Regions from separate parts of the Apilactobacillus apisilvae genome, predicted to be linked through region 2. Evidence: riboswitches for the same ligand, from Rfam matches in the RefSeq annotation. Region 2 holds a riboswitch; the other holds the start of a gene.
What was found. Region 2 has a riboswitch for lysine ahead of lysA (diaminopimelate decarboxylase). Riboswitches for the same ligand answer to the same signal wherever they lie in the genome.

Region 1 (5,680 bases), 150 kb from region 2:
GTCATACCAGCATTACGCATGCACGTGATGAATTCTAATTGTTCTAAATTATTTTTTGTATAGTTACGATACCCATTACGATCTTTTTTGATTTTTTCTAATAAACCAATGCGTTCCCAGTAATACAAAGTTTGTTTTGAAACATGATACTCTTTAGTAACTTGAGAAATTTTCATTAAATACTTTGACCAGTAGGGCGAACTAGAATTTCATTCATGTTAACATTAGCAGGTTGTTCCATCATAAAGATTGCTGAGTTAGCAACATCTTCAGCTGATAGTGCCATGTTTTTATCTTCTGACATTTTAACAATGGCATCTTTAATTTGTTGATTACCAATTGTTGAAACTAAGTTAGTATCAACTGCACCTGGAGATACAATTCCAGTCTTAATACCATTTCCATGTTCTTCTTGTCTTAAGCCTTCCATAATTGCACGAACCGCAAACTTAGTACTGTTGTATACAGCAGATCCAGGATAAACAACATGTCCAGCGACAGAATCAGTTGCCATAATTAATCCATAACCTTGTTGCTTCATGATAGGGGTAGTTGCTTTAATTCCGTTTAAGACACCAATTACGTTAGTATCAAACATTGCCTTCCATGATTCAGGTTCACTATCAACTAATTTATCTTGTGGCATAATTCCGGCATTGTTATAAATAATATCGATTTTACCGAACTTATCAACAGCAGTTTTAACCAAAGCTTTTACATCATCCAAGCTAGTAACATCTGTTTTTTGATAAATAACATTGTCAGGTTTTTCAGTGCTTTCAGCAATAGCTTTAAGCTTATCTTCATTTCTAGCACCGATTACTACCTTGGCACCCTTATCAATAGCTTTTTTAGTGGTTGCAGCTCCCATTCCAGAACTAGCACCAGTTATAACAATTACTTTATCCTTTAAAGTCATTATAAAACACTCCTTTAATTTATTAAGTTTGTTTATAATAAACCTTATACCTAACTATAGGTCAAATGATTAGTCTTCATTTCTTTGAATTAATTATTTTATCTATATAAAAAGTAATTGTGGATCCTAATATTGGAATGAAAAATAATATTAAGTAAACATTGCATACAGTTGTCAGAGCTATAGTAGCTGTAAAAATATTTATTAATTTCCAGGATATCTTTTTAAATAACAAAATGTCCTGTGCTATTAATAAAATTGTTACCAATAACATTCCCAAAATTAAAACGGTTGATGCTAGATTTTGTGTAAAACCTTCTGAAAATAAATATAAGCAGTTTACAAATACATTTAATATTAGGATGGGTAACACGATTGAACTTAGAACGATACTTATTATTTTAAATAATATTTTCATATATAATTCCTTTACTAAAAAAGTTTTATGTATTAAAAAAGGTCGACTAATAAGTCGATCTCTTTTAATTTAATTATTGATTTAATTTTTTAGCACCATGTGAGTAGAATAACCATGCCACAATGATGAAGAAGACTGGTCCAAATAAGGTCCAGAATGCCGTTTGAACATCATGATCCATTAATGGTTGAATCGTTGTAAACACAATAGCAAAAGCTAAAGTTATAATTGTAATTACTGTTGTAGCATTCGTGAATGTCTTATTTTGATAAAAAATAAAGTTATTTTTATTTTGTGTAATCTTCTTTTTAAATAATGGAAATGCAATGACTAAGAATAAATATGGGACTGCAGTAGTCATATTATTCATATCAGTTAAAATTGTATAGAAAGTTTGAGCTGATGATCCACCGAATGAAACCCCAGCGATGATAATGCAAATAACTAAGCATTGTACCCATAATGCATGGGCAGGGACATTAAAATTATTTAATTTAGTCATTGTCTTAGGCCATAATTTTTTTGGAGAACCTTCAATAAATGACTTAATAGGTGCGTAGGTTAAGAAGATGAACTCACCCAAGTAACTAATAAAACCAGTTAAACTAGTAAATCTTGCGACCCATTGTCCCATCATTAATGATTGACTAGTATTTAGATGCAAGAAGTTGTGACCAAATTCGACCCCTAAATTAGTTAAGAGGGCGAAACGAACATTTCCTAAGTTAATATCACTATGACCTAAATCACGAAGCCAGTTAGCACTGATACCACACATTAGAATCCCTAATAAATAACCAACAGTCATAACAACGGTAGCAATAATTACCGCACGTGGGAAAGTTTTTTTAGGATTTTTAGTATTATCAGTAATACTACCTAATGTTTCCATCCCGGCATATGCAAAAACTGCGTAAACTAAGAAGGAGAACATTGATACTGGTGATTGAAATGCAGGATTAGGTGAAGTTACCATATTGTGCATATTAATAGGTTCGGCAAATTGACCATGATTAGCCATTAAGACTAAAATTGATAAACCAACGAATATTACTAAATCAACAATTCCGATAATTCCACTTACATATGATAATCCCGCGATTGATTTCATTCCGCGAGATGCCAACCAAGTTACAAACATAATAACTAAAATTCCTAGCACACCAATTGTAGCGGTTGAATCTAAACCAAATAAGTGCCAACTACCAGTGGTATCTTTACCAGAAATCGTAACTGCTAATGGGATCCACATGTTAGTAACTAATGAAACTAACGTGATCACCCAACCAGCTAACCAGGTGAAACTACCGATAAATGCCCAACGTTTACCGATAGTTTGTTCCAACCAAGAATAGATACCACCATGGGCATCCTTAAAGGTAGAACCATATTCAGCAAACATTAAACTAGTGGGGATGAAAAATAAAACTGCCCCCAATATGTACCAAATAATACTTGAATAGCCCATTTGATAAAAGGCTGTTTGTGAATTGGAGATTCCGAAAATGGTTGAAAAGATAATTAATACTAATCCCATTGTGGAAATCTTCTTTTGACTTTGCATGTTTTCCATAAAAACAACTACTCCCTTCAATGAGGAAGATACTTTTAATTGATAAAATAAATAAATCTATTTATAATTCACAGGTATAAATGATTCTATGTAATAAATAAAGGGGACTATTCAAATGGAATAGCCCCCTTAAAGTTATTATTAACGTCTTATTTTATCGTTAGATTACCTTAAAAGCACCCCGTAAGCTTATATACTTACGACAGTTCTTAGCCTGTTCAACCAAGACCCAACAAGTTAATCATTTAAGTGATTAATCGTTTCGGCAATCATCCCGTTCCACTTACATCGACATACCTTAAAGTATTCCATAAGCTTACTATTGATAATTGCGCCTCTTCCTTAGATATATTTAGTTTATATTTATAATGCTACTATTTTTCTATGATAATGCAAGTAATTATCTTACTTTGTTGGATATTGATGTTCAATTTCATATACAAGTTCTGGATCGTCACCAGTTCTTTGTTCCTGATTTAAGCTGCTAATTTGTTTCATTTCATCGTCAGATAAATTAAAATCATAGATATTAGCATTTTGTTTAATTCGTTCAGGATTACTTGATTTAGGAATAATTGAAATTCCACGTTGAAGGTGCCATCTTAAAATTGTTTGTGCAGTTGATTTTCCATGCTTTTCAGCAATTGATTTAATTGTTGGATCCTGCAAAGTTGCACCGCGTCCCATTGGACTCCAAGCTTGGGTTAAAATATTGCGTTGCTTATTAGCTGCAACCATTGGTTCTTGTGTGAGATAGGGATGGTCTTCAATTTGGTTAACAACGGGCATTTCATCAGCAGCAGTTGATAGTAAGTCTAGATGAGTTTGATGATAATTACTTACCCCAATTGATTTGACTTTACCATCTGCCTTAGCCTTTTCAAAAGCACGCCATGTTGCAAAAAATTGTGAATGGATTGGCCAGTGAACTAATATTAAGTCGATATAATCAGTTTGTAATCTTGATAAAGATTCATCAATTGCATCTAAAGTTGATTGATATCCTTGTTTAGGTTCCGGAATTTTATCGGTAATAAATATTTCTTTTCGATTAATTTCTAGCTTTTTGATTGAATTACCTAGTAGTTCTTCATTATTATAGAACTGTGCAGTATCGAATAAACGATAACCACATTCAAAAGCAGTTTTAACTGCTTGGTCCATGGTTTCTTGATTGTCTAATTTGTAGGTACCAAAACCTTCCATTGGCATTTCATTACCATCGGCTAATTTAATAGTATCTTTAATTGAATTAATCATATAAATCCTCCTTGGATTTTAAGAATAATTTAATCATAAAACAGTAATATAAATTAAATCAAATAAAAAGATAAATGAGGTGAGCATTTGGCAGAACAAGTTAATAGTCAACAAGGATTAACAGAATCTAAGGCTAATGAATTATATCAAAAGGGTTTACATAATAGTAAGCGCAAAGATTTTACTTTAAGTGTTCCCCAAATTTTAAAAAATAATACTTTTACATTGTTTAATATTATTAACATCGTTTTGGCCCTAATGGTCTTATATACAGGCGATTATAAAAATTTGTTATTTTTAGTTGTGGCGATTGCCAATACAGTTATTGGAAGTATTCAAGAAATTCGTTCTAAACATCAATTGGATAAAATGGCAATTTTGTCTGAAAGTAAGGTTAGGGTCATTCGTGATGGTTCTATCAAAGAACTTGACGCTGATCAAATCGTGTTGGGAGATGTCATTTTATTAAGTCATGGTAATCAGGTGCCGATTGATGGCCAGGTTATGACCGCAACTGGTTTGCAAGTTGATGAATCGCAAATTACCGGTGAGACTAAGTCAATTGCTAAACAGGAAGGCGATGAGATCACTTCAGGTAGTTTTATTTTAAGTGGTAGTGCACGCATTCTAGCTACTAAAGTTGGTGACGATACTTTTGTCAATCGAATGGAATCTGAGGTTAATCAAACTGATAAACATTCTGATAGTAAGATGTTGCATACTATCAATAAAATTATCCAAATTCTTACCTTTATTATTGTTCCACTTGGGATTACTTTGTTAACTACGAAGCTCTTATCTGGTGATGATATGAATAAAGCTATTCTTGGAATGGTTGCTTCAATGATTGGGATGATTCCAGAAGGCCTAGTTCTATTATCTTCAGTTACTTTAGCTGTTTCTGCTATGAAATTGGCTAAGAAAAAAGTTTTAGTCAGAGATTTATCGGCTATCGAAACTTTAGCTCGTGTTGATACCATTTGTTTGGATAAAACTGGAACAATTACAACTGGTAAATTAAAATTTGAAGATGTTTTACCTATGAATGATGCAAGTGAAGATGAAATGAAAGCTGCCTTAGGTGGCATTGTCTATGCTAGTGATGATGATAATGAAACATCTTCGGCCATTAAAAAAGCAATTGATAATCCAAATTGGCCTTTAATTAAGGGAATTCCATTTTCTTCTGATAAAAAATGGAGTGGAGCACAATTTGAAAATGGTAATTATGTAATGGGGGCTCCTCAATTTGTACTTTCTAACATGGATGATGCAGTTCAACAAAAAATTGATAGTTACACTTCAAAGGGATATCGTGTTTTATCTTTAGTTAAAGTAAATGGTGAAGTTCAATCACCACTTGAGAATATAGTATTACTAGGTTTGATTTTAATTAGTGATGAAATTCGTAGTGATGCAGCTGATACTTTAGCTTATTTTAGAAGCCAAGATACTGATTTGAATATTATTTCAGGGGATGACCCTAAAACAGTAAGTAATATTGGTAGCC
Region 2 (5,680 bases):
GTAGGGGTTAGGATCATTTAATTTTTTACCAATTTCACCCAATGTTTCGTTTAAATCGTGGTCATTTTCTACAAAGCTAATTAAATGAGGATTAGGTACTGCAATTGCAGTAAATCTTAAGTGATCATTGATTTCAGGTAATGCTTTATTCAAAATATTTGTTGTATTTAAATTGTCAAATGGGAAAGATTTATTGTCAAAACGCACCGGTGATATTTCAACGCTAAATGCAGGAACATTATTAGCTAATTCACCATGCTTATTTACTAAGAGGTCAGCTGACATCGTTTCAACTTTAAAACTATCCTTATGATATTTACTAGATAAATATCTGGCTACACACCGTAAGCCATTTCCACACATCGATGCTTCACTGCCATCAGCGTTAATTACACGCATCTGAGCTAAAGCATCTTCATGATTTGATTGGTTAATTACTAGTAATCCATCAGCAGGATTTAAGTTACTGCTTTGACTAGTGATTTGTTTAGTTAAATTTACTAACTCTTGATCATCTAATGTTTTGTCTAATAGTGTTTGATCTAAGATATAAAAATGATTTTCAGAACCATGCACATAAAATAGATTAATCATAATTATTTCTCCTTATTAAAAAATTCTTTATAAATACTTTTTACAGCTTGATTAGCATTGGCTTCTCTAGTTCCAATCATAATTGAAATTTGGGAAGCTCCTTGATTAATCATATGAATGGGAATGTTGTCATTAGTGATAGGTTCAATAATATCACTAATTGTATTAGCTGAATCACGCATTCCTTCACCAACCACCATGATAATAGCATAATCATCAATCCAGCTTAACTTATCGGGCTTGATGGTTTCTTGAATGTCATTACATAATTTCTTAATAGTTGGTTTATCTAAATTGTCTTTATCAAAAATAATAGTTAAATCGTCAATTCCAGATGGCATATGTTCATATGAAATGTTGTACTTTTGAAAAATAGTTAGTAATTTAAGTGTGATCCCGACTTCTTTATTTAGCAAATATTTATGTAAATAAAGCGCTGAAAATCGATTAGATGAGGAAACTCCAGTAATTGGGTGTTCAGGTTGAAAAGAGCCTTCGGGAACAATTAAAGTGCCCGGTTCATCTGGCAGGTTAGTGTTTTTTACATTAATCGTTACATTACCTTTGATTGCTGGAATAATTGCTTCATCGTTGAAAACAGAAAAACCAGCATATGCTAGTTCACGCATTTCACGGTAAGTCATTTTCTTAATTGAAACAGGGTGATTAATTATTTTTGGATTAGCTGAATAAATTGAACTAACATCAGTGAAATTTTCATACATTGGAATGTTTAAACCATTAGCGATGATGGAACCAGTGATATCTGAACCACCACGTGCAAAGGTTGCGATATCGTCATTTTTTGTATAACCAAAGAATCCGGGGATAACTAATTTTTCGTATCCATAACCAAAATGGCCTAAGTTTTCATATGTTTCATCTAAAACATCAGCTGCATTGGGATTTTCATCAGAAACAACAATCCCTAATTCTTTAGGATCAACAAATTTGGCGGAAATGTTTAGATGATTTAAAATAATGGCCATTAATTTCGCATTCATTCTTTCACCATGGGCTTTAAAGGCAGCCATTAAATAATCATTATTTAAATAATCTTTATCTGGGAGCTGTTTAAATATATTAACAATGGGGGCAAATTCTTTATCACTAATATCATAAGTATCAGCGATATCTTGATATCTTTGAATAATATTTTTTAAAATATCTTGGTAATCATTTTTGTTAATAACTTTAGTAGCATAATCAATTAATAAATCAGTCACTTTAATATCGTCGCTAAAGCGCTTACCAGGTGCTGATAGTACTATAATTTGGCGATTTTCGTCACTTTTTATTATATTAATTACTTTTTGATATTGTTCACCATTAGCTAATGAACTGCCACCAAATTTAATTAATTTTGTCATCCAATATCAACTCACAATCTAATCGTTCTAATTAATTTGCATTCTAACATTAAAATTGAATTAGACAAGCGGCTTTTGTTTTTGCAACGTGCATTTAAAAAGTCTATATATAGTAAATAAAAATTATAAAAAAATATGTTTTATAAAATAGTTGACTTAGGTAGGTAAATAGTTTTATTATGTAACTAATCGAAGAGGTCGCAATCGAAAAGATTAGATAAGCTTAGTCACTACAATGATTTTGAGGCTTGTTGAAAGGTGAGATTGCCGAAGTGGAATTTAATTGTAGGTAAATATTCTGCTGGGACATGATTAAACAAATCATGGACTGTCACAAGAACATATTTCTTGTGGAGCGCTTTCGACAATTGAAACCGAAAATGAGAAGAACATTAAATTTGGATTCTTTTGTACGAGTGTAACCACATTCATACGAAGGAATCCTTTTTGTTTTCAATTGGCCGAAATCGAACAAAATATTCGATAGAAAGGCATGTTTATTATGACTAAACAAGTTACAAATGAAAATATTAATGATAAGGGGCATCTTTTAATTGGTGGTTGTGATGCAGTTGATTTAGCTAATCAATTTGGCACGCCACTAGTTGTCTATGATGTCGCAAAAATAAGATCACAAATTAGAAAATTTAAAGCAGTTTTTGAACAAAGTAATGTTGACTATGCTGTTTGTTATGCCAGTAAAGCATTTGCTAATACTGCCATGTATCAATTAGTTAACCAAGAACAAGGTCACATTGATGTTGTATCTGGTGGTGAAATGCAAATGGCATTACATGCTGGTTTCCCAGCGTCAAAAATGAGTTTCCATGGGAACAACAAATCTAGTGATGAATTAAAAATGGCATTGGAAAAGCATGTTGGAGTTATTATGCTAGATAATTTCCATGAGATTAATTTATTAGGTAATTTGTTAAATGATATGAATACAACTTGTGATGTAATGTTGAGAATTACTCCTGGCATTTCAGCACATACGCATGAATTTATTCAAACTGGTCAAACCGATAGTAAGTTCGGATTTGATCTAGAATCTGGTCAAGCAGAACAAGCTTTTAAGAAAGTTAAAGCTAATGAAAGAATGAATCTGTTAGGAATTCATGCTCATATTGGTTCACAAGTTTTTGAATTGAAAGGCTTTGAAATGGCTGCTAGTAAGCTAGTTGATTTAGCGGCTGAATGGAAACAAAAATTTGATTACGAAACCAAAGTTATTAATGTTGGTGGTGGTTTTGGGATTAGATATACCGATGAGGATGAACCATTAAAGCCCGAAGCATTTGTTAAAAATATTGTTGAAACCATTAAAGCTAGAACAAAAGCGACTGGTATTAAAATGCCAGCAGTTTGGATTGAACCAGGGCGTTCAATCGTTGGGAATGCCGGTTACAATTTGTATCGAATTGGTTCTAGAAAAGATGTTCCTGGAATTAAATCTTATGTATCTGTTGATGGTGGAATGGGCGATAATATCAGACCAATGTTATATGATGCTGAATATGAAGCTGTAATGGCTGATCAACCATTACGTAAGCCAATCGAAAACGTTCATTTAGTTGGTAAATATTGTGAATCTGGTGATGTTTTAATTAAAGATCAACCACTACCTGAAACTAAACCTGGTGATGTAATTGTTATGTTAGATACAGGTGCTTATGGATATTCAATGGCATCTAACTATAATTTGAATCCTAAACCAGCAATTGTATTTGTTGAAAATGGTAAGCCTCAAATAGTTACTCGTCGTCAGAATTACGATGATTTATATGAATTAGATAATCCATTAAATTAAAAGGAGAAATTAAAATGGCAAATTTAGACGCACACGAAATTATTAACTACATCGGTAACGCTGAAAAGAAAACTCCCGTAAAAGTTTATCTTAGTGGTCAAATGGATAAAATTGATTTTCCAGATTCAATTAAGGTATTTAAAGAAGCTCATACTGCAACTATCTTTGGTGATTGGAAAGTGATTGCCCCACTTTTAAATTCTGATTTTATTAATGACTATGAGATTGAAAATAATGCTCGTAATTCAGCAGTCCCATTATTAGATTTGAAAAATGTGAATGCACGAATTGAACCAGGTGCAGTTATTCGTGATCAAGTTAAAATTTCTGATAATGCAGTTGTCATGATGGGAGCTATTATCAATATTGGTTGTGAAATTGGTGAAGGTTCCATGATTGATATGGGAGTAGTTATGGGCGGCCGTGCGCTAGTCGGTAACCATTCTCATATTGGTGCTGGAGCAGTTCTTGCAGGGGTAATTGAACCAGCTTCTGCCAAACCTGTTCAAATTGATGATGATGTTTTAATTGGTGCGAATGCGGTTGTCATTGAAGGTGTTCACGTTGGAAAGGGTGCTGTGGTTGCTGCCGGAGCCATTGTTACTTCTGATGTTGCTCCTTATACAATGGTTGCTGGAACCCCGGCTCGTAAAATTAAAGATGTCGATGCAAAAACTCAATCTAAAACTAGCCTTGAAGACGACTTAAGAAAGTTGTGATTTTTAATGACTGATATTAACTTAATTGATATTAGACGACACTTGCACCAAATTCCTGAGTTAGCATTGCATGAAAATAAAACTCACGAATATTTGATGCGTATAGTAGGAAGTTTTAATCAAAAAAATTTAACAATTGGATCAATTGAATCTTTACCAACTGCAATCTTAGTTAAAATTAATGGTTATGACCCTAAAAGAACAATCGGTTATCGTTCTGACATTGATGCTTTACCAATTGAAGAAGCTACTGGTCTATCATTTTCATCTAAACATCCGGGATGTATGCATGCTTGTGGTCACGATATTCATATGACTGTTGCATTAGGAGTTCTACATTATTTTGCTGAAAACCAGCCGAAAGATAATATGGTATTTTTCTTCCAACCAGCTGAAGAAAGTGAAAGTGGTGGTCGTAAAGCATATGAAGCAAATGCCTTTAATGGAAATTTTAAAGTTGATGAATTTTATGGATTACATGATAATCCTAGTTTGCCAGCTGGTGCAATTGGTTGCCGAATGGGAACTTTATTTGCTGGAACGACCGAAATTAATATTAATTTAACTGGTAAAGGCGGGCATGCTGCTTATCCACAAAATGCTAATGACATGGTAGTTGTTGCTGCACAGTTGATTAATCAAGTGCAAACTATTATTTCAAGAAGTATTGATCCCATTCAAAGTGGTGTTATAACACTAGGAAAGATTGAAGCTGGAACTATTCGAAATGTAATTGCCGGACATGCCAGAATTGAAGGAACTATTCGGGGGTTAACACAATCAATGATTGAATTGATTGATAAGCGCTTAGAAGAAATTTGTCATGGAATTGAATTAAGTTATAACTGTAAAGTTGATTTGGAACTTAATCAAGGTGGATATTATCCAGTCGAAAATGATTCAGAGTTAACCCGTGAATTTATTGAATTTATGCAAAATGATGAAGATGTTAATTTTATTGAAACCAAACCAGCAATGACAGGGGAAGACTTTGGTTATTTATTGTCTAAAATTCCAGGAACCATGTTTTGGTTAGGAGTTGGCGATGATTCTTCATTACATACCGCAACTCTAACTCCTGATGAATCTTCAATTGATAAAGGGGTTAATGCCATTATTAGTTTCTTAGAAAATCGAATGAAAAGATAGGTGAGTATGAATGTTTGAAAATGTTGATTTAATGACGG

Region 1: another riboswitch for lysine. It lies ahead of yjeM (glutamate/gamma-aminobutyrate family transporter YjeM); the one in region 2 lies ahead of lysA (diaminopimelate decarboxylase).

What each region holds. Positions count from the first base shown of each region.
Region 1 is NZ_CP093362.1:926,359-932,038, reverse strand. Features, by position in the region: gene MOO46_RS04775 (MerR family transcriptional regulator) at 1-176, opposite strand, end outside; gene MOO46_RS04770 (SDR family oxidoreductase) at 176-919, opposite strand; gene yjeM (glutamate/gamma-aminobutyrate family transporter YjeM) at 1,411-2,910, opposite strand; lysine riboswitch at 3,077-3,258, opposite strand; gene MOO46_RS04760 (aldo/keto reductase) at 3,316-4,170, opposite strand; gene MOO46_RS04755 (HAD-IC family P-type ATPase) at 4,258-5,680, shown strand, end outside.
Region 2 is NZ_CP093362.1:774,660-780,339, reverse strand. Features, by position in the region: gene dapF (diaminopimelate epimerase) at 1-594, opposite strand, end outside; gene MOO46_RS04055 (aspartate kinase) at 597-1,964, opposite strand; lysine riboswitch at 2,149-2,334, shown strand; gene lysA (diaminopimelate decarboxylase) at 2,467-3,774, shown strand; gene dapD (2,3,4,5-tetrahydropyridine-2,6-dicarboxylate N-acetyltransferase) at 3,789-4,493, shown strand; gene MOO46_RS04040 (N-acetyldiaminopimelate deacetylase) at 4,500-5,642, shown strand; gene dapA (4-hydroxy-tetrahydrodipicolinate synthase) at 5,653-5,680, shown strand, end outside.